Regions from separate parts of the Arthrobacter sp. BG5 genome, predicted to be linked through region 3. Evidence: predicted binding sites of a transcription regulator. Region 3 holds the regulator's gene; each other region holds the start of a gene.
What was found. The regulator LexA, encoded in region 3, represses DNA repair genes until DNA is damaged. The targets are predictions, from matches to a motif close to TCGAACANNTGTTCGA.
Positions count from the first base shown of each region.

Region 1: AC1MBE_RS09235 (shikimate dehydrogenase) is a predicted target of LexA. The motif match lies at 4,106-4,121, and genes of this name have one in related genera.
Region 2: AC1MBE_RS00375 (LexA family protein) is a predicted target of LexA. The motif match lies at 1,564-1,579, and genes of this name have one in related genera.

Region 1 is NZ_CM155268.1:1,998,980-2,006,452, forward strand. Features, by position in the region: gene pcaG (protocatechuate 3,4-dioxygenase subunit alpha) at 1-258, opposite strand, end outside; gene pcaH (protocatechuate 3,4-dioxygenase subunit beta) at 251-1,156, opposite strand; gene AC1MBE_RS09230 (TIM barrel protein) at 1,202-3,133, opposite strand; gene AC1MBE_RS09235 (shikimate dehydrogenase) at 3,133-4,014, opposite strand; gene AC1MBE_RS09240 (IclR family transcriptional regulator) at 4,176-5,051, opposite strand; gene AC1MBE_RS09245 (MFS transporter) at 5,278-6,597, shown strand; gene AC1MBE_RS09250 (ATP-dependent DNA ligase) at 6,739-7,473, opposite strand, start outside.
Region 2 is NZ_CM155268.1:74,397-81,869, forward strand. Features, by position in the region: gene AC1MBE_RS00370 (Y-family DNA polymerase) at 1-1,126, opposite strand, end outside; gene AC1MBE_RS00375 (LexA family protein) at 1,119-1,550, opposite strand; gene AC1MBE_RS00380 (EAL domain-containing protein) at 1,677-2,399, opposite strand; gene AC1MBE_RS00385 (GNAT family N-acetyltransferase) at 2,648-3,166, opposite strand; gene AC1MBE_RS00390 (L-threonylcarbamoyladenylate synthase) at 3,199-3,819, opposite strand; gene AC1MBE_RS00395 (XdhC family protein) at 3,856-5,001, opposite strand; gene AC1MBE_RS00400 (SRPBCC family protein) at 5,011-5,757, opposite strand; gene AC1MBE_RS00405 (vWA domain-containing protein) at 5,757-7,073, opposite strand; gene AC1MBE_RS00410 (AAA family ATPase) at 7,066-7,473, opposite strand, start outside.
Region 3 is NZ_CM155268.1:3,452,034-3,459,506, reverse strand. Features, by position in the region: gene AC1MBE_RS15855 (SseB family protein) at 1-358, opposite strand, end outside; gene priA (bifunctional 1-(5-phosphoribosyl)-5-((5-phosphoribosylamino)methylideneamino)imidazole-4-carboxamide isomerase/phosphoribosylanthranilate isomerase PriA) at 372-1,118, opposite strand; gene AC1MBE_RS15845 (hypothetical protein) at 1,197-1,355, opposite strand; gene hisH (imidazole glycerol phosphate synthase subunit HisH) at 1,356-2,114, opposite strand; gene hisB (imidazoleglycerol-phosphate dehydratase HisB) at 2,111-2,731, opposite strand; gene AC1MBE_RS15830 (histidinol-phosphate transaminase) at 2,800-3,918, opposite strand; gene AC1MBE_RS15825 (LysM peptidoglycan-binding domain-containing protein) at 4,010-4,402, opposite strand; gene lexA (transcriptional repressor LexA) at 4,792-5,541, shown strand; gene AC1MBE_RS15815 (ATP-dependent DNA helicase) at 5,781-7,473, opposite strand, start outside.

The DNA of each region.
Region 1 (7,473 bases), 1.5 Mb from region 3:
GCGGCCGAAGCCGGTGAAGGTGTAGCCGTCGCGGACCAGGGAGCCGGTGCGCTGCGGGACCTGTCCCTCGGCGTCGGCCTGCCAGATCTCCAGGATGGCGTCCGGCACCGGGTGCCCCGCGCCGTCGTACACGGTGCCCTGCAGGCGGATGGAGCTGGCGGAACCGGGCGCCAGCAGCTCCCGGTCCTTGGCGTAGGGCAGGGCGTAGCCGTAGAACGGGCCCACCGTCTGGCCGGGGGTGGGGGTCAATTTACTCATGGTCGTCTCCTTCTGCACCCAATGCCTCGTTTTCGGTCCAGGTCCGCTTTGAACCGGTCAGGACAATGTCCCAGTTGTAAGCCAGCGCCCACTCCGGTTTGGTCTGGTCGTGGTTGTAGCTGGCCACCAGGCGGTCCCGGGCGTCCTGGTCCACGATCGACTGGTAGATCGGATCCAGCGCGAAGAGCGGGTCGCCGGGGAAGTACATCTGCGTGACGATCCGCTGCGTGAACTCTTGGCCGAACAGGGAGAAGTGGATGTGGGCGGGGCGCCAGGCATTCAGGTGGTTCTTCCACGGGTAGGCGCCGGGCTTGATCGTGATGAAGCTGTAGGACCCGTCCGCGCCGGTGATGCAGCGGCCGACGCCGGTGAAGTTCGGGTCGAGCGGGGCCGGGTGCTGGTCGCGCTTGTGGATGTACCGGCCGGAGGAGTTGGCCTGCCAGATCTCCACCAGCTGGCCCGCCACGGGCCGGCCGTCGCCGTCGAGCACACGGCCGGAGACGATGATCCGCTCGCCCAGCGGTTCGCCGTTGTGCTGGATGGTGAGGTCGGATTCCAGCGCGTGCACGTCCATGTGCCCGAACGCCGGCGAGTACAGCTCAATGGTCTCCGGATCCGCGTGCTGCAGGCTCTTCGTCGGGTGCCGCAGGATGCTGCTGCGGTACGGCGGGTAGTCCAGCCGCGGCTGGGTTTCCGCCGGGGCGCCGGTGCGGCGGGCCTGTGCGTAGGCCTCCCCCAGCGCCTTCATCTCGTCGCTGAGGATCTGTTGCGATTCCGCCGCGGTGTCCAGGGCCGGGACAGCCTTTGCGGCCTGAGCCGGTGCCGCGGGCGCTGCGTCGGACACGTCTTCGGTGAGCGGGTCCGCGTTGAAAATCTCAAGGTTGATTTCTTCAGGCACAGCAGCCTCCTTTCGTTGGGGTGGGTCGATCCTGGCCGGGTGCGGTCAGGCGGTGAGTTTCAGCTGGTGCAGGTGGTCGTACTGGACGGCGTGCCGGACCGGGGCGTTGGGGGCCCCGTAGCCGTCGTAGGTGCCGCGGCGTTCCACCATTTCGAAGAACACGCTGCCGACGGTGGCGGTGTAGAAGTGCAGGAACTCGCCGTCGGCGTCACGGTCATAGAGCAGGTTCAGTTCGCGCAGGGTGGCCAGGAACGCCGGGTCCAGGTCGAAGCGCGCGTCCAGGTCCTCGTAGTAGTTCGCCGGGATGCGCAGGAATTCCAGGCCGCGGGCGCGGGCGGCCCGGGCCGTGGCCACGAGATCGTCGACGGCGAACGCGATGTGTTCCTGGTAGGTCCGGCGCTGCGTTCCCGCGGCGGTGGCGCCTGCGTCCGGTCCCGCCTCCTGCTGCAGCAGCGGGGCCAGGTTCAGCACCAGCCGCACTCCGCGGTCCCGCGTGGTCATCACCTGGGACCGGACCAGCCCGGTGGGGCTCGCCACCTCGGCGTACGGCTGCGGCTCCAGGGCCAGGGCGCTGGTGTAGAAAAGCACCGCCTCGTCGAAGTGCTGCCAGGGCTGCGCGAGGTTGACGTGGTCGATCACGGCCTGCGGGCCCCCGCCCGGGCCGGCTGCGTCGCCGGAGGTGCCGAATTCGTTGACCCAGGCGGCGGTGCCGTCCAGGCTGCCCTGGCACAGGAAGATCTCGGTGGAATCGGGCGCGGCGAAGCCTTGGAAGATTTCCTCGTTCGCCTGGCTCTTGCGCGGCACGGCCGGGGCTTTGAGCTGCTGCGCCCGCGCGGCGGCGATCACCGGGGAGTCGACGTCGAAGCCGACCGCGGCAATGGCGGTCTCCGCCGCGGCGGGCGCTTCCTCGTTGATGATCACGCGTGCGTGGCCCATGCTCCACAATTGCACATTCTTGGTCCGGTGCCGGCCGTTGAACGCGAACCCCAGCTGGCCCAGCAGGGTCTCCAGCGCGGCGGTGTCCGCGGCCCGCACCTCGGCGAAGTTGAACCCGGCCGGTTCGGCCACCCGCGGCAGCGTGGCCAGTTCCATCGGGTAGCGGCGGCGGCCGGCACCGCCCGCGGCGGCCTCGGCCGGCTGTGCCGCCGAGGGGTGTGCCTCCAGCCATTGGGCGCTTTGTTCCTCCAGCCAGATCAGCGAGCGCATGGCATCCACGGCGGTGCGTTCGACGTCGGACTGCCGGAAGACGTCGTTGAAGACCTCCAGCGAGACGGGGCCGGTGTAACCGGCGCGCACCACATGGCCCATGAACTTGGCGAGCTCGAACTGCCCCTCGCCCGGGAAGACCCGGTAGTGCCGGCTCCAGGACAGCACATCCATCGACAGCTTCGGCGCGTCCGCGACCTGGACGAAGAAGATCTTCTCCGGGTTGAACTGCTCGATCGGGGCGGTGTCCCAGTCCCGGGACAGGATGTGGAAGGAGTCCAGGCAGGTGCCCAGGTTCGGGTGGTCCACCAGTTCCACCAGGCGGTGGGCGTGTTCATAGTCGTTGACGTACCTGCCCCAGGCCAGGGCCTCGTAGGCGACCTTCACACCGTGGTCACCGGCGAGGGCGGCGAGCCGCGACAGCTGGCTCGCGCGGAGCTCGTCGTCGTCGATGCTGGCGGTGGCCACATTGGAGCAGACCAGGATGGTGTCCATGCCCAGCCGCGACATCAGCCGGAACTTGGCCTCCGCCCGGCGCAGGTTGGCCGCGAGCAGCTCCTCCGGCACGCTGTCGAAGTCGCGGAACGGCTGGTAGAGGTCGAGGCTGAGGCCCAGGTCCGCGGCCATCGCACGGATGTCTTCCGGGCTCAGGGACGAGGTCACGAGGTCCTGCTCGAAGATTTCGATCCCGTCGAAGCCGGCGACGGCGCAGGCCTGCATCTTCTCCTTCAGGGTGCCGGAGAGGCAGACGGTGGCGATTCCGGTGCGCATCAGGCGGCCACCTCCTCGGCGGCGACGAGCTCCAGGAAGTGGGCCCGCATCCGGTCCGCGTCGGCCTCGAGGCCGGTGAAGATCCGGAAGGCGTCGGCGGCCTGCCCCACGGCCATCCGACCGCCGTCGAGCACCTCGCAGCCCTTGGCCCGGGCTTCGCGGACCAGCTCGGTCTCGATCGGCCGGTAGACAATGTCCGCGACCCAGTGCCGGGACTCCACCAGGGACATGTCCAGCGGGACGCCCGGGTGGGCGGCCATGCCCACCGGCGTGCAGTGCACCAGCCCGTCGGCGAGCGGCATAAGCTCCGGCAGCTCCGCCGTCGTCCGGGCCGTGACCTGGCTGTCCGGGAAGAATCCGGCCAGCTCGCCCGCGCGGGCGGCGCAGCGGGCTGCGTCGGTGTCCACAAGGTCCAGCTGCCGCACCCCGGCGGTCAGCAGGGCGTAGGCGACGGCGGATCCCGCGCCGCCGGCGCCGAGCTGCACAACGCGGCCCAGCTTCGCACCGGGCAGGCCGGTGGCCAGGGCGGAAGCGAAGCCGGAGAAGTCGGTGTTGTGGCCGATAAAGCGGCCGTCCTGGATGGTCACCGTATTGACGGCACCGAGGCGCCGGGCGTCCGGTGAAATCTCGTGGAGGTGTTCGAGGACCAGCTGCTTGCAGGGGTGGGTGATGTTCAGTCCGTTGAAGCCGAGCCGGTGGGCGCCGGTCAGGAGTTCTCCGACGGCCTGGCCGGGGAGGCCCAGTTCGGTGAGGTCGATGGGGCGGTAAAGGTACCGGAGGCCCTGCACATCGCCTTCGCGTTCATGCATGGGGGGCGTGAGGGACGGCGTGACGCCATCGCCTACCAGGCCCACGAGGAAGGACTCTGCTCGATTGCTCATCCGTCTAGCTCCTTTGACAACGGCACTCGGCGGCCGCGACGTGGGCGGCGGGCCGGGTGGTAGGGATTACATTAGCGCAAGTGTTCACATATTGCACGGATGTTCTTATTGCGAACACAAAGTGGTGACTCGTAGTGTCGGACCGTAGGGATCCGCCCGTTTCAGCCCTGGGGAAGGCGGGCCGAGAGTTCGGCCGCGGCGGACTGGAGCAGCGGCACGAGGGCCACCAGGGCCTCCATGCTCATCCGGAAGACGGGGACCGCGGTGGCCAGCGAGGCGAAGGCGTGGCCCTGCGAATTGAAGACGGGAACCGCAACGGCGCGCATGCCCAGCTCGTTTTCCTCGTCCATGGTGGCGTAGCCGCGCTTCCGGACCAGCTCGATCTCGGCCCGGAAGGCGTCCCGGTCGGTGATGGAGAGGTCGGTTAGCGCTTCCAGCTCAAGGTCCTCCACCAGCTGCTGCCGGGTGGCGTCGTCGGCAAACGCGACGAGCGCCTTGCCCACGGAGGTGGTGTGCAGGGCGCCGAGGTGGCCCGGGTCTGACGTGACGCGGAAGGTCTGCGGACCGTCCACCTTGTTGACGGTGAGGTGATGCTTCCCGTCGCGGACCGAGAGGATGGTGGCCTCGCCGGTCTCCTCGGTGACGCGCCGCAGGATCGGGAGCGCGGTGCCGGCGAAGCCGTGGTGGTTGGAGACCCGCTGGCCGAGCTGGAAGACCCGCAGGCCCAGGTGGTAGCGGCGGCCGTCAGCCTCATAGTCGACAAAACCGTCCCTGGTCAGCGAGCCGAGCAGCCGGTAGGTGGTGCTGAAGGGCAGCTCCGCGCGGCGCGACAGCTCGGCGGCACTGGCCCCGCGGGGCTCGTCGCCCAGCAGCACCAGCAGCCCGAGGGCCTTGCCGACCATGTCGGTGCGCGAGTCCTCCTTGGCGGACTTGGCCGCCTTGGCGGACGTGGCCGGCTGGAGGGCCTCGTCCGGACCGGCGCCGTCGCCGGGGGTGCCGGCGGCGGGGGCCACCTCTGTGTCTTGGTTCACACTCATGGATCGATGTTCTCACATGATGAGAGCTATTGCTAGATCGTGATTATTTTTCTTGACAAGTGATGGCGCTCACAGCCATGCTTGCTACATCGCACAAGTAGCTCCCACCATGTGGCTACTAGTCCGGGTCTTTCCTCGGTCCACCGGCTGCCGCACACTTGAAGCCAGCGGCCGGCGAGACCTTCCCGATCCATCCGCGACAACGTCGTCACACCAAAGGAACACCATGAGCCAGACACTCCCGTCTACGACGCCGGGCACTGCCGCACCGGCCGGGACACCAAAGAAGGCAGCACTCGCCAGCTTCCTCGGCAGCGCCGTCGAGTACTACGACTTCTTCATTTTCGGTTCTGCCGCCGCGCTGATCTTCCCGAAGGTCTTCTTCCCGGACGCGGACGCCAACGCCGCCATCATGTCCTTCGCGACCTTCGGCTTCGCCTACGTGGCGCGGCCGGTCGGCGCCGTCATCCTGGGCCACTTCGGTGACCGGGTGGGCCGCCGCAAGGTCCTGATGTTCACCCTGCTGCTGATGGGCGCCTCCACCTTCGTGATCGGCTGCCTGCCGGACTTCAAGACCGTCGGCTGGTGGGCGCCCGCGCTGCTCGTCGTGGCCCGGCTCTGCCAGGGTCTTTCCGCCGCCGGCGAGCAGGCCGGCGCTTCGTCCATGACCCTGGAGCACGCGCCGGACAACCGCCGCTCGTTCTTCACCTCCTGGACACTGACCGGCACCCAGGGCGGCCAGATCCTTGCCGCGCTCGTCTTCATCCCCGTCCTGGCCCTGCCGGACGAGATCAAGTACGGCATCGGCTGGCGCATTCCGTTCTGGCTCAGCGCCGTCGTCGTGGTGGTTGCGTTCTTTATCCGCCGCACGCTGCACGAGCCGCCCGCCTTCGAGGAAGCCCAGAAGAGCGCCCAAATCTCCAAGCTCCCCGTCGCGGACCTGCTCAAGCACCACTGGCGCGACGTTCTGCGCGTGGTTGCTTGCGCCTTCATCGCCGCCGTCTCCACCGTGTTCGGGACCCTGGCCATCGCCTACGCCAAGAACGTCGCCAACGTGGACGGCACCGTCACCCTCTGGCTCGTGGTGGGCGCCAACCTGGTCGCCCTCGGCACCCAGCCGCTCTTCGGCAAGCTGGCCGACCGGATCGGCCGCAAGCCGGTCTTCATCTACGGCGCACTCTCCAGCGCGGTGCTGACCCCGGTGTTCCTGCTCAGCCTCGAATCCGGCAGCGTCCCGCTGATGTTCCTGGCCGCCATCGGCTTCTTCTCCTTCGGCTACGCGGCCTCCAACGCCGTCTGGCCTTCCTTCTACGCCGAAATGTTCAGCACCAAGGTCCGCTTCTCCGGACTGGCGATCGGCACCCAGCTCGGCTTCCTGATGGCGGGCTTCGCCCCGGCCATCGTTGCAGCCATGGGCGGCATCAAGCCCGGCGGCTGGGTCCAGATCACCATCTTCACCGGCATCATCTGCGTCATTGCCGCGGTCTCGGCACTGACCGCCAAGGAAACCTTCAAGGTTCCCACCAAGGAGCTCGGCCTGCGCTAAGGGTCCCCGACGCTCCAGCCCGGTTCTGCCTGGAAAAGCCCGGCGTGTTTCCGCAACACGCCGGGCTTTTCCGCGTGTCGGGGCGGACTCGGGCGGAAGAACCGGGCGGGAGCGTCGCGTGGAACGCTCGACGGCGGGAGTTCAGCCGCCGCCGGCGCCCAGCACGGCGGCCAGGTCGTAGCTGACCGGCTCCTCCAGCTGGGCGTACGTGCAGGAGGTCGGCTCCCGGTCCGGACGCCAGCGCACAAACTGCGTGGTGTGCCGGAAACGTTCGCCCTCCATGTGGTCATACTTCACTTCCACCACGCGCTCGGGCCGCAGCGGCGTGAAGCTCAGGTCCTTGCCCCCGCTCCAGCGGCTGCCCTCGGCGTTGCGCGGCGTCCGGGATCCTTCCTCCTGCCTGGCCCAGGCCCACGGGTGGTCCGCGAAGTCGGTGACGAGCGGCTGGAGTTCCTCGAACAGTTCCTTGCGGCGCTGCATCGGGAAGGCGCCCACCACGCCTACGTTGGCCAGCACGCCATCGTCGTCATACAGTCCCAGCAGCAGCGAACCGATCCGGTCCGGGCCGGAGGTGTGCACCCGGTAACCGGCAAGGACACAGTCGGCGGTGCGTTCGTGCTTGACCTTGAACATGGTGCGTTTGTCCGGCTGGTAGCTGGCGTCGAGTGCCTTGGCCACGATCCCGTCCAGGCCGGCGCCTTCAAACTGCCGGAACCACAGCCCCGCGGTGTCCCGGTCCCGGGTCGCGGCGGTCAGGTGCACCGGCGCCGAGCTGTCCGCGAGCGCCTGCTCCAGGGCCGCCCGGCGCTCCTGGAACGGCCGGCCGGTGAAATCCTCGTCGCCGAGGGCCAGCAGGTCGAAGGCGACAAAACTCGC
Region 2 (7,473 bases), 360 kb from region 3:
CGTGCGGGTTTTCAAACACGGCCAGCGGAGCCTGGTTGGCTGTCGGGCGCAGGTCGGTGACCATGATGCCGGCCCGCGCATAGTTGACGCCGTCGACGATCCGGGGGAGCAGGGCGTAGGCGGCTTTGGCCAGCAGCAGCGGGTCCGCGGTAGGCATTGGCAGCGAAACGCACGCCGAGGGATGCGAGCTGTCCCGCGGGTTGTAGTGGGATGTGGCGGCGAAAGCCGTCAGGACCTTGGCCTGCAGGCCGTGCCGGGCGAGCCGGGCGCTGGCCTGCTGCGCGTAGATCCCGAGGACCTGGCGCATTGCGGCCGCGGTGCTGATGGGGGTGGTGAAGGACCGGCTGAAAATCAGCTGGTCGCGGCCGACGCGTTCCTCTTCGAGCGGGATGCACGGCGTGCCCCGCAGTTCCAGGACCGTGCGCATCAGCACCACCGAGAAGCGGTCCCTGATGGTGACCGGGTCCGCCCGGGCCAGGTCAAGCACGCTCCGGATCCCCAGCCCGTTCAGGCGTTTGGTCAGCCGCGTGGAGACGCCCCAGAGCTCGATGACGGACAGACCGGCCATCAGTTGCTCCTGGCGCCCGGCGGGAACGGCGTCCCAGTGGCAGACGCCGTCGAACGCAGGGTTGTGCTTGGCCCACTTGTTCGCCAGTTTTGCCAGGGTCTTGGTGCCGGCGATCCCGACGCACACCGGAACGCCGACATTCCGGCGGACCGACGTCTTCATGGCCTGCCCGCGCCGCAGCAGTTCTTCCGGGCTGCCGCGGACGCCAAGGAAGGCTTCGTCGATGCTGTAGACCTCCAGCCACGCCGAATACCGGCCCAGGAGTTCCATCACCCGGGCGCTGATGTCCCCGTAGAGCTCGTAGTTGCTGGACCTGGCGACCAGCCCCCATTCCCTGGCCCGCGGGGCAAGCTTGAACCAGGGCTCGCCGAGGGGGATGCCCAGGGCCTTCGCTTCCGGCGAGCGGGTGACGGCGCAGCCGTCGTTGTTGGACAGCACCACCACCGGCCGGCCCTCCAGTGAGGGGTCGAATGCCCGTTCGGCGCTGGCGTAAAAGCAGTTAACGTCCACGAGGGCAATACTGCCGCCGGGCCGCGGCTCGGGCCTGGGCCTAGACATGGTGGAGGCACCGGGTGACGACGCCCCAAATGACGAGGTCGGACAGGGCGGGCACCCGGATGTCCGGATAGCGCGGGTTGTCTGCCTGCAGGACCACCCCGGAGGCGGTGACGCGGAGGCGCTTGACGGTGAGCTCGCCGTCGAGGACGGCGACGACGACGCACCCGTCGCGCGGCTCGAGCGCCCGGTTGACGATCAACTCATCCCCGTCGCTGATGCCGGCGCCTTCCATGGAGTCCCCTGAGACCCGGACGACGTAGGTGCTGGTGATGTCCTTGATCAAGTGCTCGTTGAGGTCGATCCGGCCGTCAAAGTAGTCCTGCGCCGGCGACGGATAGCCGGCAGCGACCGGCACCGGCGAGATGAGGACCGACAGGAGGGAAGAGCCCGCGTCTATCACGCGGGGCCCGATAATTACGCCCACAACACACCCTTTTTCGAATATATGTTCGAATTCAAGTGTAGCGCCCGGCACTGACTTTTGACCGTGGTCGCCCAATTGCATGTGGCCGCTGCCCTCTGCCGGGGCCGGTGGCTGGCGCCGCTGCGGCTAGGCGAAAGCGGTGACGCCGGGACCGGACCTGGCGTCCACATTTATCTGGGGAAGCTTCTCGAAGGCGGGCTTCCCCAGCCAGTATCCCTGGAACAGCCGGATGCCGGTTGCCTTCAGCTCCAGGAACTCCGCCTCAGTCTCGATGCCTTCTGCGAGCACCGTGATGTCGAGCTCCCTGGCGATATCGACGATGCCGGCGACGACGGCCTGGCGGGCCGGGTTGGTGTCGATCCCGCGGATGAGCTTCATGTCAATCTTCATCAGGTCGGGCTGGAAATCGACAAGGAGGCCCAGCCCCGCATGACCGGCGCCGAAGTCGTCGATGGCGGTGGTGAAACCATGCTTGCGGTATTCGGTGATGATGTTCGTAAGGTGGGCGGTGTCCGAGACCTCCTCATTTTCCGTGAACTCGAACATGATCGACGACGTCGGAAAACTGCATCGCCTGGCTGCGAGCAGCGTCGCACGAAGGCAGGCGGCCGGTTCGTAGACTGCGTTCGGCATGAAGTTGATCGACAACATCAAATCCTCACCCGCCGGAAACAGCCGCGATGACAGCTCGATCGCCTTGACGCGGCAGTCCTGGTCGAAGCGGTACTTCTGCTCCGGCGACACCTTTGACAAAACTTCGTAAGCACCCTCGCCCGACAGACCCCTGACCAGCGCCTCGTAGCCCCACACCCGGTCGGCAGCGGCGTCATAGATCGGCTGGAAGGCCATGCTGAAATCGAAGTCAAGTTTTGAAGATGTGCTGCAGCCGTCACAGGCCATGTGGGAGTCCCCTCTCGCTGGTTTAGGTCTACCGTAGGACACGAGAGCCGCCGTCGAGGGTTCGACCGGGTCCGGCTGGACCGCCGTGTCGCAACCCTTGCAAAGAGAATTGGTGCGCGGGGTGCCACGCTGCCTGACGGCGCGAGATCCCTATTCCCGCCAGCCACTGAGCTCGCGGGCTGTCAGGGTACCTCAGGTTAGACGGTATCGATCCAGTAGCGCCGCTTGCCCTTGCGGGTGTCCTCGTAGACGCCGCCGTTCTTTTCGATGGTCGCCCGGGAACCGGCGTTGTCCTCGTCGCAGGTGAGAAGGACCCGCGGGATTCCCAGACCCCGCGCTATCGGCAGGGCGTCAGCCAGCGCTTTCGCCGCATGGCCGCGGCGCCTGGCGGAGGGTCGCACGCTGTAGCCGATGTGCCCGCCCTGATTGAGCAGGAAATCGTTGAGTTCGTGCCTGATGGCAAGTGAGCCCAGGAACGTGTCACCCTCCACGATCCACAAATACGTGCAGGGCACGTAACCCGGTTTCCGCTCGGTGTCCGGCAGAGCGTCCTTGTGGAGGACATCGACAAAACGACGGAACGCCCCGGCGTCCCGGAGTTCTTCCAGAGGCCAGTCCTCCGCGCCCCCGCCGTCCCGGCGCGCGCCCTCAAATTCGGCGGAACCTTTCAGCCAGGAGGCGTGGAAGCTGACGTCAGGCACGGTGAGGCGAGGCATCACCGGATCGTATCCCAAGGGCGGTCGCCGGACTATTCAAACCGCGACGGGTCGCCCATGCCGTGGCGGACAACCTCGGCGACGCCGCTGGAGAAGTCAATGACCGTCGTCGGCTCCGCCCCGCAGTCGCCGGAATCAATCACAGCGTCCACCACATGGTCCAGCCGTTCCTTGATTTCCCAGCCCTGGGTCAGCGGCTCCTCCTCGTCCGGAAGCAGCAGCGTGCTGGAGAGCAGCGGCTCGCCGAGTTCGGCCAGCAGCGCCTGCACCACCTTGTTGTCCGGGATGCGCACGCCGACCGTCTTCTTCTTGGGGTGCAGCAGCCGCTTCGGCACCTCCTTGGTGGCCGGCAGGATGAACGTGTAGCTGCCCGGCGTCACAGCTTTGATGCTGCGGAAAACGTCGTTGTCGATCTGGACAAACTGCCCGAGCTGGGCGAAGTCCTTGCAGACCAGCGTGAAGTGGTGCTTGTCATCGAGGTGCCGGATGGCGCGGATCCGGTCCAGCGCGTCCCGGTTCCCCAGCTGCGCGCCGAGCGCGTAACAGGAATCGGTCGGATAGGCGATCAGGCCGCCGGACTTCACCATGTCCACCACCTGCGTGATGGATCGCGGCTGCGGGTTGTCGGGGTGCACATCGAAATATCTCGCCATGGCACGAGCTTACGCCCGACTCCGGGCGTCCCGCCGCTAGGCCTGCTGCTGCCCGTAATGCTGCTCGTCGTGGTGGATCCGTTCGTCCAGCTGCCGCAGCGGCTCGCCGCTGCCGCTCCACTGCGTGGCGATGATTTCCGCGGCGATGGATACCGCGGTTTCCTCAGGGGTCCGGGCGCCGAGGTCCAGGCCCACGGGGCTGTGCAGCCGGGATAGTTCGGCCCCGCCCAGGCCCGCCTCGCGCAGCCGTCGGAGCCGGTCCTCGTGGGTGCGCCGCGAACCCATCGCCCCGATAAACGCCACCGGGCTGCCGCGCAGGGCCACCGCCAGCAACGGAATGTCGAACTTCGGATCGTGCGTGAGGACGCAGATGACGGTCCGTTCGTCGACCAGCCCCCGCTCCTGCTGCCCGGCCAGGTAGCGGTGCGGCCATTCGTTGACCACCTCGGCAGCCTCGGGAAACCTGGCCGGAGTGGCGAAGACGGCACGGGCGTCGCAGACCGTCACCCGGTAGCCCAGGAACGTCCCGAGCCGCGCGAGTGCGGAAGCGAAGTCGATTGCCCCGAAAACGAGCATCCGCGGCGGCGGGGCGTAGCTGGTGAAAAAGATCCGCATCCCGCTGTCCAGCCGCTCACCGTCCGCACCGTAGGTCAGGATGCCCGTCCGGCCCGCGGCCAGGTAACCCTGGCAGTCGTCGCCGACGGCGAGGTCGGCACGCTCGGAGCCCAGGTTGCCCTCGAAGCCGCCCGGCCGCACTACCAAGTGCCGCCCCAGCCAGTTACTGTCCGGATGCTCGATCACAGTGGCAACCCCCACCCGTTTTTCGTCCTCGACATCCTGCCGCACGCCGTCGAGCTCCGCGAAGCGCTGCTGCGAGACCGGCTCCACGAAGATGTCGATAATGCCGCCGCAGGTGAGGCCGACGGCGAACGCGTCGTCGTCGTTGATCCCGTAGCGCACCAGCACCGGGACGCCGTCGTCCTTGACCTGGGTGGCCAGCTCGTACACGGCGCCCTCGACGCAGCCGCCGGAGACCGATCCGACGGCGGCGCCGCCGGCGGTGACCAGCATCGACGCGCCGGGAAGCCGGGGGGCGGACCTGAACGTGTTCACGACCGTGGCCAGTCCCGCGGTTCTGCCCTGCCGCCAGTCCGGCATCATGGCTGCCAGCACGTCCCGCATGGAGTGCTCCTAAAGCCGTCCGCAGAGCCTGAGCATCCGGAACGCCGACCGGCGTCCGGCCCAGTAAGCCAGGCAGGCGACCGCCGCGAGCAGGCCGAGGGCCTTGCCGGGGCTGGAGAGCTGGCCGGCGGCGATGCCCTTGGCGAGGCTAAAGGCGTCCAGGCTGCCCGACGGCGGCGCGGGCGGCGCCGTCGGCGTGGGCGGCGTGCCGGGGCCCGCAGGGGTGGGAGCGGTGGGGGCGGCCGGCGAGGAAGCCGCGGCCGGCACCTGTTCGGCCGGCGTGGGGGCCGCGGCGGCGGTTACTGGCTCCTGTTCGGCCAGCATGGTCTGCAGGTTGCCGGCGAAGAGCCCCATCATCTGTTCGGTGACGCTGCCGATCACGCTCTTGCCCATCGCCGCGGCCTTGCCGGAGAGCGCCAGATCGGCACTGACTGTCCCGTGCGTTGTGGTCCCTTCTTCGGTCAGCGCCAGCGTCACCGTAGCTTCGGCGGTGCCCTGGCCACGGGTTTCCTGTGCCTTGCCGCCCAGCACGGCCCGGTGCTCGGCGGCGTTCCGCTCCAGGACATTGAGCAGGCCCCGGTACTGCATGTTTACCGGGCCCAGCTTCACCGTCATGCCCACCTGGTAGGCGTCATCGGAGAGTTTGTTCAGGATCTGGGCGCCCGGGAGGCAGCCTGCCACCCGTTCGAAATCCATCAGCGTGTCCCAGACCTTGCCGATCGGTGCGACCACCGAGAAACTGCTGTCAATCTGCATTAGCTGCTCCCTTGACTTGCGATCACTTGTCTTCCAACTGTGTGTCCTCCCGGCTCGGCCGGGCCGTCGCCGCGGATTGCCGTCGCCAACTCCGCCAAGGCCGTGTAGCTGTGTCCGCTGACGAACGCGTCGCAGTAGGGGAGCGCGGCGGCGATCCCGCCGGCCAGCGGCTGATAGTGCGGCGCTGCCTTCCGCGGGTTCACCCAGACCACCCGGTGCGCGAGCCTGCGCAGCCGGGCCATCTGGGCCGCGACCTGCGCCGGATCCTCCTGTGCCCAGCCGTCGGAAAAGAGCACCACCACGGCTCCCCGGGCCAGTCCGCGGCGGCCGTGTTCGTCCACGAATCGCCGGAGGCTCTCGGCGATCCTGGTACCGCTGGCCCAGTCGGGTGCGGTGGCGGCCGCCTGCGCAAGTGCCAGGTCCGGGTCGCGTTGGGCCAGCTGCCGGGTCAGGCGCGTCAGCCTGGTGGAGAAGACAAAGGCCTCCGCCCCGGCCTTCGCGACGGCGCCCTGCAGCAGCGCCAGGAAGATCCGGGAGTACGGTTCCATCGAGCCGGAGACGTCGCAGAGCAGCACCAGCTTGCGCCTTTGCTCGCGGCGCCGGGCGTACAGGAGCCTGGGGGAGTCATAGCCGGAGCGGCGGGCCGCCCGCACGGTAGCCCGGATGTCCAAACGTGCGCTGCTGTGCGGCGACTTGCGCGTGCGCCGGCTCAGGCGCACGGGGGTTGCCAGCAGGATCCGGCCGGCCAGGCGGCGGATCTCGGCAGCTTCCGCCTCGGTGAGGTCGGCAAAGTTCATCCCGTGCAGGTGTTCTTCCGTTGATGCCATCGCAAGGACGGCCTCCCGCCCGGGACCGGGCCGGTCCCCGGCGTCGTCGGTACCGGCGGTCAGCGCGGGCGGCCGCAGGGCTGTGCTGCCTGGCGCGGTCGCGCGTCCGTTGTCATCGGCGGCCCGGGTGCGGGATCCGTCCGCCGGGGGCGGGGCTGCCGGGACAGGTACGGGTTCGCCGGCGTGGCGGTCCAGCGCGGCGGCGGGATCGAAGCGGCCCCGGAAGACGGCGCCAAACACGGCGTCGAACTCGGGCAATTGCTCACGGCCGGAGACCAGCACCACCCGCAGAGTCCAGTAGAGCCGTTCCAGGGACGTCGGCGGGACCAGCCGCAGCGCCACCGCCAGCCGGGCCGCCCGGTCCGGCGAGCAAGTGACGCCCGCGCCGCGCAGGGCCGTGATGAAGGCCGCGGCCAGGTTTGCAGCCTCGACGAACGGCGGCCCGGCAGCCGGGGGAGAGGGCCGCGAGGGCTGGATCGGTTCAGTCATTGGTGCCGTCCACGAGCCAGGCTGCCCCGCGGGAGCCCACCAGCTCCAGGTCGTCGCGGTTCTTCACGATCGAACCCCAGGTCTGTTCGGCCGTCGCGGCGTCGATCCGCTCGATGCCCAGCACCGCGAGCGCGGACACCCAGTCGATGGCCTCGGAAATCCCCGGCGGCTTCGCCAGATCCAGCGTCCTCAGCCGCGTGATCACCGCGGCGGCCTGCAGCGCCAGCGGGCCGCTGCTGGCGGGCACCCGGCGGCGCACAATCTCGGCGATCCGGGCTGGCCCGGGATAGTCGATCCAGTGGTAGAGGCAACGCCGGGTCAGCGCGTCGTGCAGGTCCCGGGTGCGGTTGGAGGTCAGCACGACGATCGGAGGATGCGTGGCGCGGATGGTGCCCAGCTC
Region 3 (7,473 bases):
CTTGCTTGTCGCCGTGCACTTCGCCGCCGTGCTGTTCCTTGCCTTCCTGGCCTCCCACCGCGTCACCTTCTTCGGCGAGGCTGGCGAGGATCGGGACAAAGACGCGTGCGGCCGCCAGCGACGCGACCACGGCTGCCTCGTCGGCTTCACCGGACGCGAGGCCCGCCAGCGCGGCGAGGTAGCCGGCGTCGGCCGCGCCGTCGTCGTCCTCGAAGTTGTGGATTCTGGCGTCCTCACCGCTGAGGCTGCGCCCGGCCCAGGGCTGCCCCGCGGAGTCCGTCGCGCCGCCGGCGCCGGCGAGGGCGGCAGCGATGTGGCCGGGCAGGGGGCGCCCGCCGGGCTCGGTGGTGTGTTCCATGGCCGGGACGTGCTTAGCGGCGGCCGGCGACGTCGAGGGCTTCGGGCAGCGTGAAGTTGCCGTTGTAGAGGGCCTTGCCGACGATGGCGCCCTCGACGCCTAGCGGCACGAGGGAGCGCAGGACTTTGAGGTCTTCGAGGCTGGAGATGCCGCCGGAGGCCACGACGGGCTTGCCGGTCTTTTCCACCATCTGGCGCAGCAGCTCGACGTTCGGGCCCTGCAGCGTGCCGTCCTTGGTGACGTCGGTGACGACGTAGCGGGCGCAGCCGGCTTCCTCGAGGCGGCCCAGGACGTCCCAGAGGTCGCCGCCTTCCTTGGTCCAGCCGCGGCCGGCGAGGGTGGTGCCGCGGACGTCGAGGCCGACGGCGATCTTGTCACCGAAGCGCTCGATCACCCGGTGCGTCCACTCGGGGTTCTCCAGCGCCGCGGTGCCCAGGTTCACCCGGGCGACGCCAAGGTCCAGGGCCTTTTCCAGGGAATCGTCGTCGCGCAGCCCGCCGGAGAGTTCGACCTTGATGTCCAGCCGGCCGACGACCTCGCGCAGCAGTTCGGCGTTGGACCCGCGGCCGAAGGCGGCGTCGAGGTCGACGAGGTGGACCCATTCGGCACCCTGTTCCTGCCAGTTCAGCGCGGCTTCCAGCGGCGTGCCGTAGCTGGTTTCGCTGCCTGCCTCGCCCTGGACCAGGCGCACGGCCTGGCCGTTGACGACGTCGACGGCGGGGAGCAGCTCGAGTACCGGCAGCGGGGTTTCGGTGGTCATCGGAAGGTCCTCACGGTGTTGGGGCGGCGGGTCGGGGAAAGGGTGCGCGTTTTGCGGGCGGTCAGTTGCACGGCAGGGTCAGTTCCCCGGCAGGGTCAAGAGGTAGGCGGCCAGCAGGGCCATGCCGGCCAGGACGTAGAACACGACCTGCACCCACAGCGGGCTTTTTTGCTGCCGGAACGACAGGGCGCCGCCAACCAGCAGGCCGGCGAGGCCCATCAGCACTATGGACCACATCTAGTCGGTCTGTTCCGGTAGGGCGGCCTGGTCGGTACCGGCTTTGCCGCCGCCGCGGAGGCTGTCCACCCAGTTGCGGAGCAGGCGCGCACCGGCGTCGCCGGACTTTTCCGGGTGGAACTGGGTGGCGCACAGCGGGCCGTTTTCGACCGCGGCGATGAACGGGGCGCCGTGCTCGGACCAGGTTACGAGCGGGGCGGCCATCCGCGGCTGGACCACGTCGAAGTCCCAGTGCTGGACGCCGTAGGAGTGCACGAAGTAGAAGCGTTCGTTTTCGACGCCGGCGAAGAGCCGGGAGCCCTCCGGCACGGTGACCGTGTTCCAGCCCATGTGCGGCACGACCTCGGCCGGCAGGAGCTCGACCTTGCCCGGCCACTCCCCCATACCCTCGGCCACGGTGCCGTGTTCCACGCCGGCTTCGAACAGGACCTGCAATCCGACGCAGATTGCGAGCACGGGCCGGCCGCCGGCAACGCGGCGGCCGATCATGCGGACGGCGTCGACGGCCTTGAGCTCGTTCATGACGGTTTCGAAGGCACCGACGCCGGGAACGACAAGCCCGTCCGCGTTGAGCACATCCTCGGGCTTGGAGCTGAGGATGACCTCGGCCCCGGCGCGTTCGAGGGCGCGGACGGCGGAGCGGACGTTGCCGGAACCGTAGTCGAGCACGGTGACGGTGGGCTTGCCCTCGGGCGAGACCGGCTTCCTGGCGGCGTCCGGGTTGATGATGGCCCCGTCCCGGAGCACCTTGCCGGTCACAGCGCGCCCTTGGTGGAGGGGATGCCCTCGACCCGCGGGTCCGGCTCCACGGCGGCGCGCAGTGCGCGGGCGAAGGCCTTGAACTGAGCCTCGACGATGTGGTGCGGGTCCCGGCCGGCAGTGACGTTCATGTGGAGGCAGATCCCGGCGTGCAGGGTGATCGCCTCGAAGACATGCCGGGTCAGGGAGCCGGTGAAGTGACCGCCGATGAGGTGGTACTCCTGACCGGCCGGTTCGCCGGTGTGCACCAGGTAGGGACGGCCGGAAACGTCGACGACGGCCTGGGCCAGCGCCTCGTCGAGCGGCACCGTGGCCTCGCCGAAGCGGCGGATGCCGGCCTTGTTGCCCAACGCCGTGCGAAGGACCTCGCCGAAGGTAATCGCGACGTCTTCCACGGTGTGGTGGACGTCGATGTGGATGTCGCCGGTGGCCTTGACCGTCATGTCGATCAGGGAGTGCTTGCTCAGCGCGGTCAGCATGTGGTCGTAGAACGGCACGGAGGTGCTGATGTCCGAGACGCCGGTGCCGTCCAGGTTGATCTCGACCAGGACGGAGGATTCACTGGTGGTCCGCTCCAGGCGTGCGGTCCGGGCAGCGGCTGATCCGGTGTTGCTCATGTGGGATGTCCTTTGGATGAGGCGGGCGCCCGGCGAACGGGACGGTGTGCGTGGGTCCTGGCTTAAGTCTAGGCGGACTGCACTTCGTGGCCGGCCAGGATCCGTTCGAGGGCTTCCAGAAACGCTGTGGTTTCCGTCTCAGTTCCGGCGGTCACGCGCAGGTGGCCGGGGATGCCGACGTCGCGGATGAGCACGCCGGCGTCCAACAGCCCTTGCCAGGTCTCGTGCGGGTTCTCGAGGCCGCCAAAGAAGACGTAGTTCGAATCGGAGGCGGCGGGCTTGAGGCCCATCCGGGTCAGCTCCGTCACGATCCGGTCGCGCTGGCGCTTGATGTCCTCGACGTCGGCCATCAGCGCCACCCGGTGGCGCAGGGCGGCCAGCGCCGTCGCCTGGGTGATTGCGGAGAGGTGGTACGGCAGCCGGACCAGGCGCAGCGCGTCGGTGACCTCCGGGGCCGCCGCCATGTAGCCGAGCCGGGCCCCGGCCAAGGCGAAGGCCTTGCTCATGGTGCGCGAGACGATGAGCCGCTCGCGGCCCGGCAGCAGGGTCAGGGCGCTGGGCGTGCCATCGTGGGCGAACTCGTGGTACGCCTCGTCGACGATCACGATTGTCTGGCTGGCTTCGCCGGCTTCGTAGACGGCCTCGACGACGTCGAGACCCAGGCCGGTGCCGGTGGGGTTGTTCGGTGAGCAGAGGAAAACGACGTTGGGCTTCAGCTCCCGGACCTGGCGGGCTGCCGATTCGGCGCTGAGCCCGTAGTCCTCGGCGCGGACCCCGACGATGTATTCGGTGTCCGTACCGGCGGCGAGCAGGGGGTACATCGAGTACGTGGGAGGGAAGCCGAGCGCGGTGCGGCCCGGGCCGCCGAAGGCCTGGAGGATTTGCTGCAGGACTTCGTTCGAGCCGTTGGCTGCCCAGATGTTGCCGGCGTCCAGGCCGTGGCCGAGGTATTCGGCGAGGGCTTCGCGCAGTTCGGTGAACTCGCGGTCCGGGTATCGGTTCAGTCCGGCGGCGGCCTCCGTCACGGCCTCGGCGATGGCCGCGCGGACGTCGGCCGGGACGCCATGGGTGTTCTCGTTGACGTTCAGCAGGATGGGGACATCCAACTGGGGCGCACCGTAGGGGCGCAGTCCGCGCAGATTGGTCCGGAGGGGCAGTCGGTTGAGGCGCTCTAGCTGGTCAGTCACCTGCCCAGTTTAAGTGAGACCGGCCCCGGCCCCGAAACTGTGACCGCCCGGGGCCCGCCGGGGCGGCCGACGGCGGCCTTGGCGGGGTGGTCTATTTGGCGGGTACGTAGAGCTGCTGGCCGGGGATGACCCGCGCGGCTTCGAGGTTGTTCAGCTGCACGATGTCGGCAACAACGTCGCGGGGGTCCCGCTCCGGGGCGACCTCACCGGCGATGGCCCAGAGCGACTCCCCCGGCTGGACCGTCACCGTGACGGTCGGTGTGAGCGAGAGCTCCGCGGCCGAGTCGGCGGCCTTGGCCGGGGCGTTCAGGAACCCGGCCAGGGAGAGGACCAGGGCGGCCAGCAGGATCAGCGGCAGGCCGAAGAAGACGAAGCGTCCGCGGCGAGTCAGCCTCAGCGGAGCCTGCCGGGAGGCAGCAGCGGGCGCCGCCTCCTGAGCGGGAGCGGAAACGGACGAACCGGAAATAGCGCTTACTGCTGACATGAGCTGAGCCCTCCTGGACTTATCTGTGCCGCCCGGCGTACTCCACGTACCTGCCGCCAACCGGCCGAACCATCGAACGCATTACCTTCGATCGCGAACCCTCGAACACCAAACTTCGAACACACCGCCGAACCCTAAGAGCCAGCAAGGCTTCGAAACTTCGAACACATATTCGAACTTCGCTGCTTCTGTTTTAGCACTTATGAACGAACATTGTCGAGACTCGCTAGAACAAATGTTTGAAAAACCCTGGCGGCTGCCCTACTTTTGAATCACAGGACAACCACTTGGGTTGGTCAGCAACAGTTGATCAGCGGGGTCTGACATTGTTCGGACCGAACGGTCCCGGCAGCCACGGCAGCCGGGCGGAATGGAAAGGCATGGCGAACATGGCAGCACAAGCCGCCGGCGGGAGGGCCGCTCAGCGGAGCCCCCAGACCGGCCGGGCGCCGAAGAGCCTTACCGTCCGTCAGAAGAAGATCCTGGAGACCATCCAGCGTTCCGTGACAGACAACGGCTACCCGCCCTCCATGCGCGAGATCGGCGACACCGTCGGGCTGGCCAGCCTGTCCAGCGTCACCCACCAGCTCTCGCAGCTGGAAAAGCTCGGCTACCTGCGGCGTGACCCCAAACGTCCCCGCGCCATGGAAGTGCTGATGCCGCTGACCCTGGACGAGGGTGCCACCACGATCTCCGGTGTGGAGAAGTCCAGCGGCCTGCGCGCCGTCGGCGGCCAGGCTGTCGCCGAGCTCGCCAGCGCCACGGACACCGCGATGGTCCCGTTCGTCGGCCGCATCGCCGCCGGCGGCCCGATCCTGGCCGACCAGGTGGTGGAGGACGTGATGCCTCTGCCGCGCCAGCTGGTGGGCCACGGTGAACTGTTTATGCTCCGGGTGGCCGGTGATTCAATGATCGACGCCGCCATCTGCGACGGCGACTGGGTCGTCGTCCGGCGTCAGAACGATGCCGTCAACGGCGACATCGTTGCCGCATTGCTCGATGACGAGGCCACGGTCAAGACGTTCCGCCAGCGCGACGGCCACACCTGGCTGCTCCCGCAAAACACCCAGTACGAGCCGATCCTCGGCGACCATGCCGTCATTATGGGCAAGGTCGTCTCGGTGCTGCGCTCCCTGTAGCCTCCCCCGCCGGCTTCCCGGCCACACCACCCCTGCCAGCCACACCCCACCGGCAGCGCCAAAGGCCCCGTCCGAGGTTCCGGATGGGGCCTCCGTGCGTTCCCGCCCGGTTGTCGGCAGCACGACGGCGTGCGGGGCCGCCGCAGCCGCGGAAACCCGGCTCTGCCGGCCCCGGGGCTCACAAGAACCGGGCGGGAACGCCAGCGCGGCCCATTGGTACCCCCGCCGGCCCTTCCCGCCTACTTGGCGGGTTGCTGGGCCTGTTGCTTGGCCGGGGTTTCTTTGCCGAGGCGTTCGAGGGCTGCCAGCGCCACCGACGGGTCGGTGGTGGGCCAGAACGGCGGCAGCGCGGCCCGGAGGAACGCGCCGTACCGTTCGGTGGACAGCCGGGAATCGAGGACCGCCACCACGCCCTTGTCCGACGTCGAGCGGATCAGGCGTCCGGCTCCCTGGGCGAGGCGGATCGCTGCGTGCGTCGCCGAGACGCTCATAAAGCCGTTGCCGCCGGCTTGGGCCACCGCCCGGGAGCGGGCCGTCATCAGCGGGTCATCGGGCCGCGGGAACGGGATCCGGTCGATCACGACGAGGCGGCAGGAGTTCCCTGGCACGTCGACGCCCTGCCAGAGCGACATGGTGCCGAAGAGGCAGGTGTCCGGCTCGTCGGCGAACTGCTTCACCAGCGCGGTCATGGTCGATTCACCCTGGCAGAGAATGCTCATCCCCAGCCGGGGCCGCATCGCCTCGGCCGCCTCTTCGGCGGCGCGCCGCGACGAGAAGAGGCAGAGGGCGCCGCCGCCGGAGGCGCGGATCAGCTTCTCGAGCTCGTCGAGGGCTTCCGGCGAGGTCCCCCGGCCCGGCTTGGGCAGGTGCTTGGCAACGTAGAGGATGCCTTGTTTGGGATATTCGAAGGGGGATCCGACGTCGACGCCGGTCCAGCTGGGTGCGCCGGGACCCACCAGGCCGAGGCCTCCCGCCGCCGGCTCGAAGGCCGAACCGATCGCCAGGGTTGCCGACGTCAGGACGACGGTGTGGTCGGCGAACAGTCCCTCGCGCAGCCGGCCGGCGACGCTGAGCGGAGCAACGTTGATCAGGGCAGGCGCGGAGTCGTCAGGCTGCGAGTAGCCCTGCTGCGGATCGAAGCTGCTATTGCGGGAGAACCAGACCACTTCCCGGTTCTCCTTGGCGGCCAGGAGCCGTTCGCAGAGCTCCAGGATCACCATCAGCCGGGAGCGCGCGAGCTGCCGGCCACCGTCGGCCGTGTTGGCGCTGTCGCCCTTGGAGTCCGAAAGCGCGGCGCGGCAGGCGTCGCGGAGCTGGTCTACGCAGTCGAGCTGTTCGCTGTTCAATCCGTTGGGCATCAGCCCGCTGGGGACGCCTTCAATGGCGAGCTCGAGGTTGGACGCGGCGTTGTTTAGCGCATCCACGGTGATCCCGGTGTGCTTGCGGGCGCCCGAGGCGGCGGCGTGCACCATGGCGACGGACAGCTGGCCGGAGACGGCGCCCGTGACCCGGTCCTGGAGTTCGTGCGCCTCGTCGACCACCACCACGTCGTATTCGGGCAGCACGGCGAGGCCCTCGAAGGCGCTGACGGCCAGCATGGCGTGGTTGGTGACCACCACGTCGGCGTCGGCGGCGTTTTGCCGGGCCAGTTCGCTGAAGCATTCGGCGGCGAGCGGGCACTTCTGCGCCCCCAGGCACTCCATCGAGGTGACGGAGACCTGCCGCCAGGCGCGGTCGGTCACGCCGGGCAGCAGCTCGTCGCGGTCCCCGGTCTGGGTGTCCTCGGCCCACTCGCGAAGCCGGACGACCTCCTTGCCGAGCTGCGAGGACGGACCACCCACCGCGGCGGCGAAGTGCGGCACGGAGGTGTCTTCGCCGAGGGAGAACAACTGGCCCTCGGACGGTTCCTCGGAGGGGAAACCGCCTTCGAGT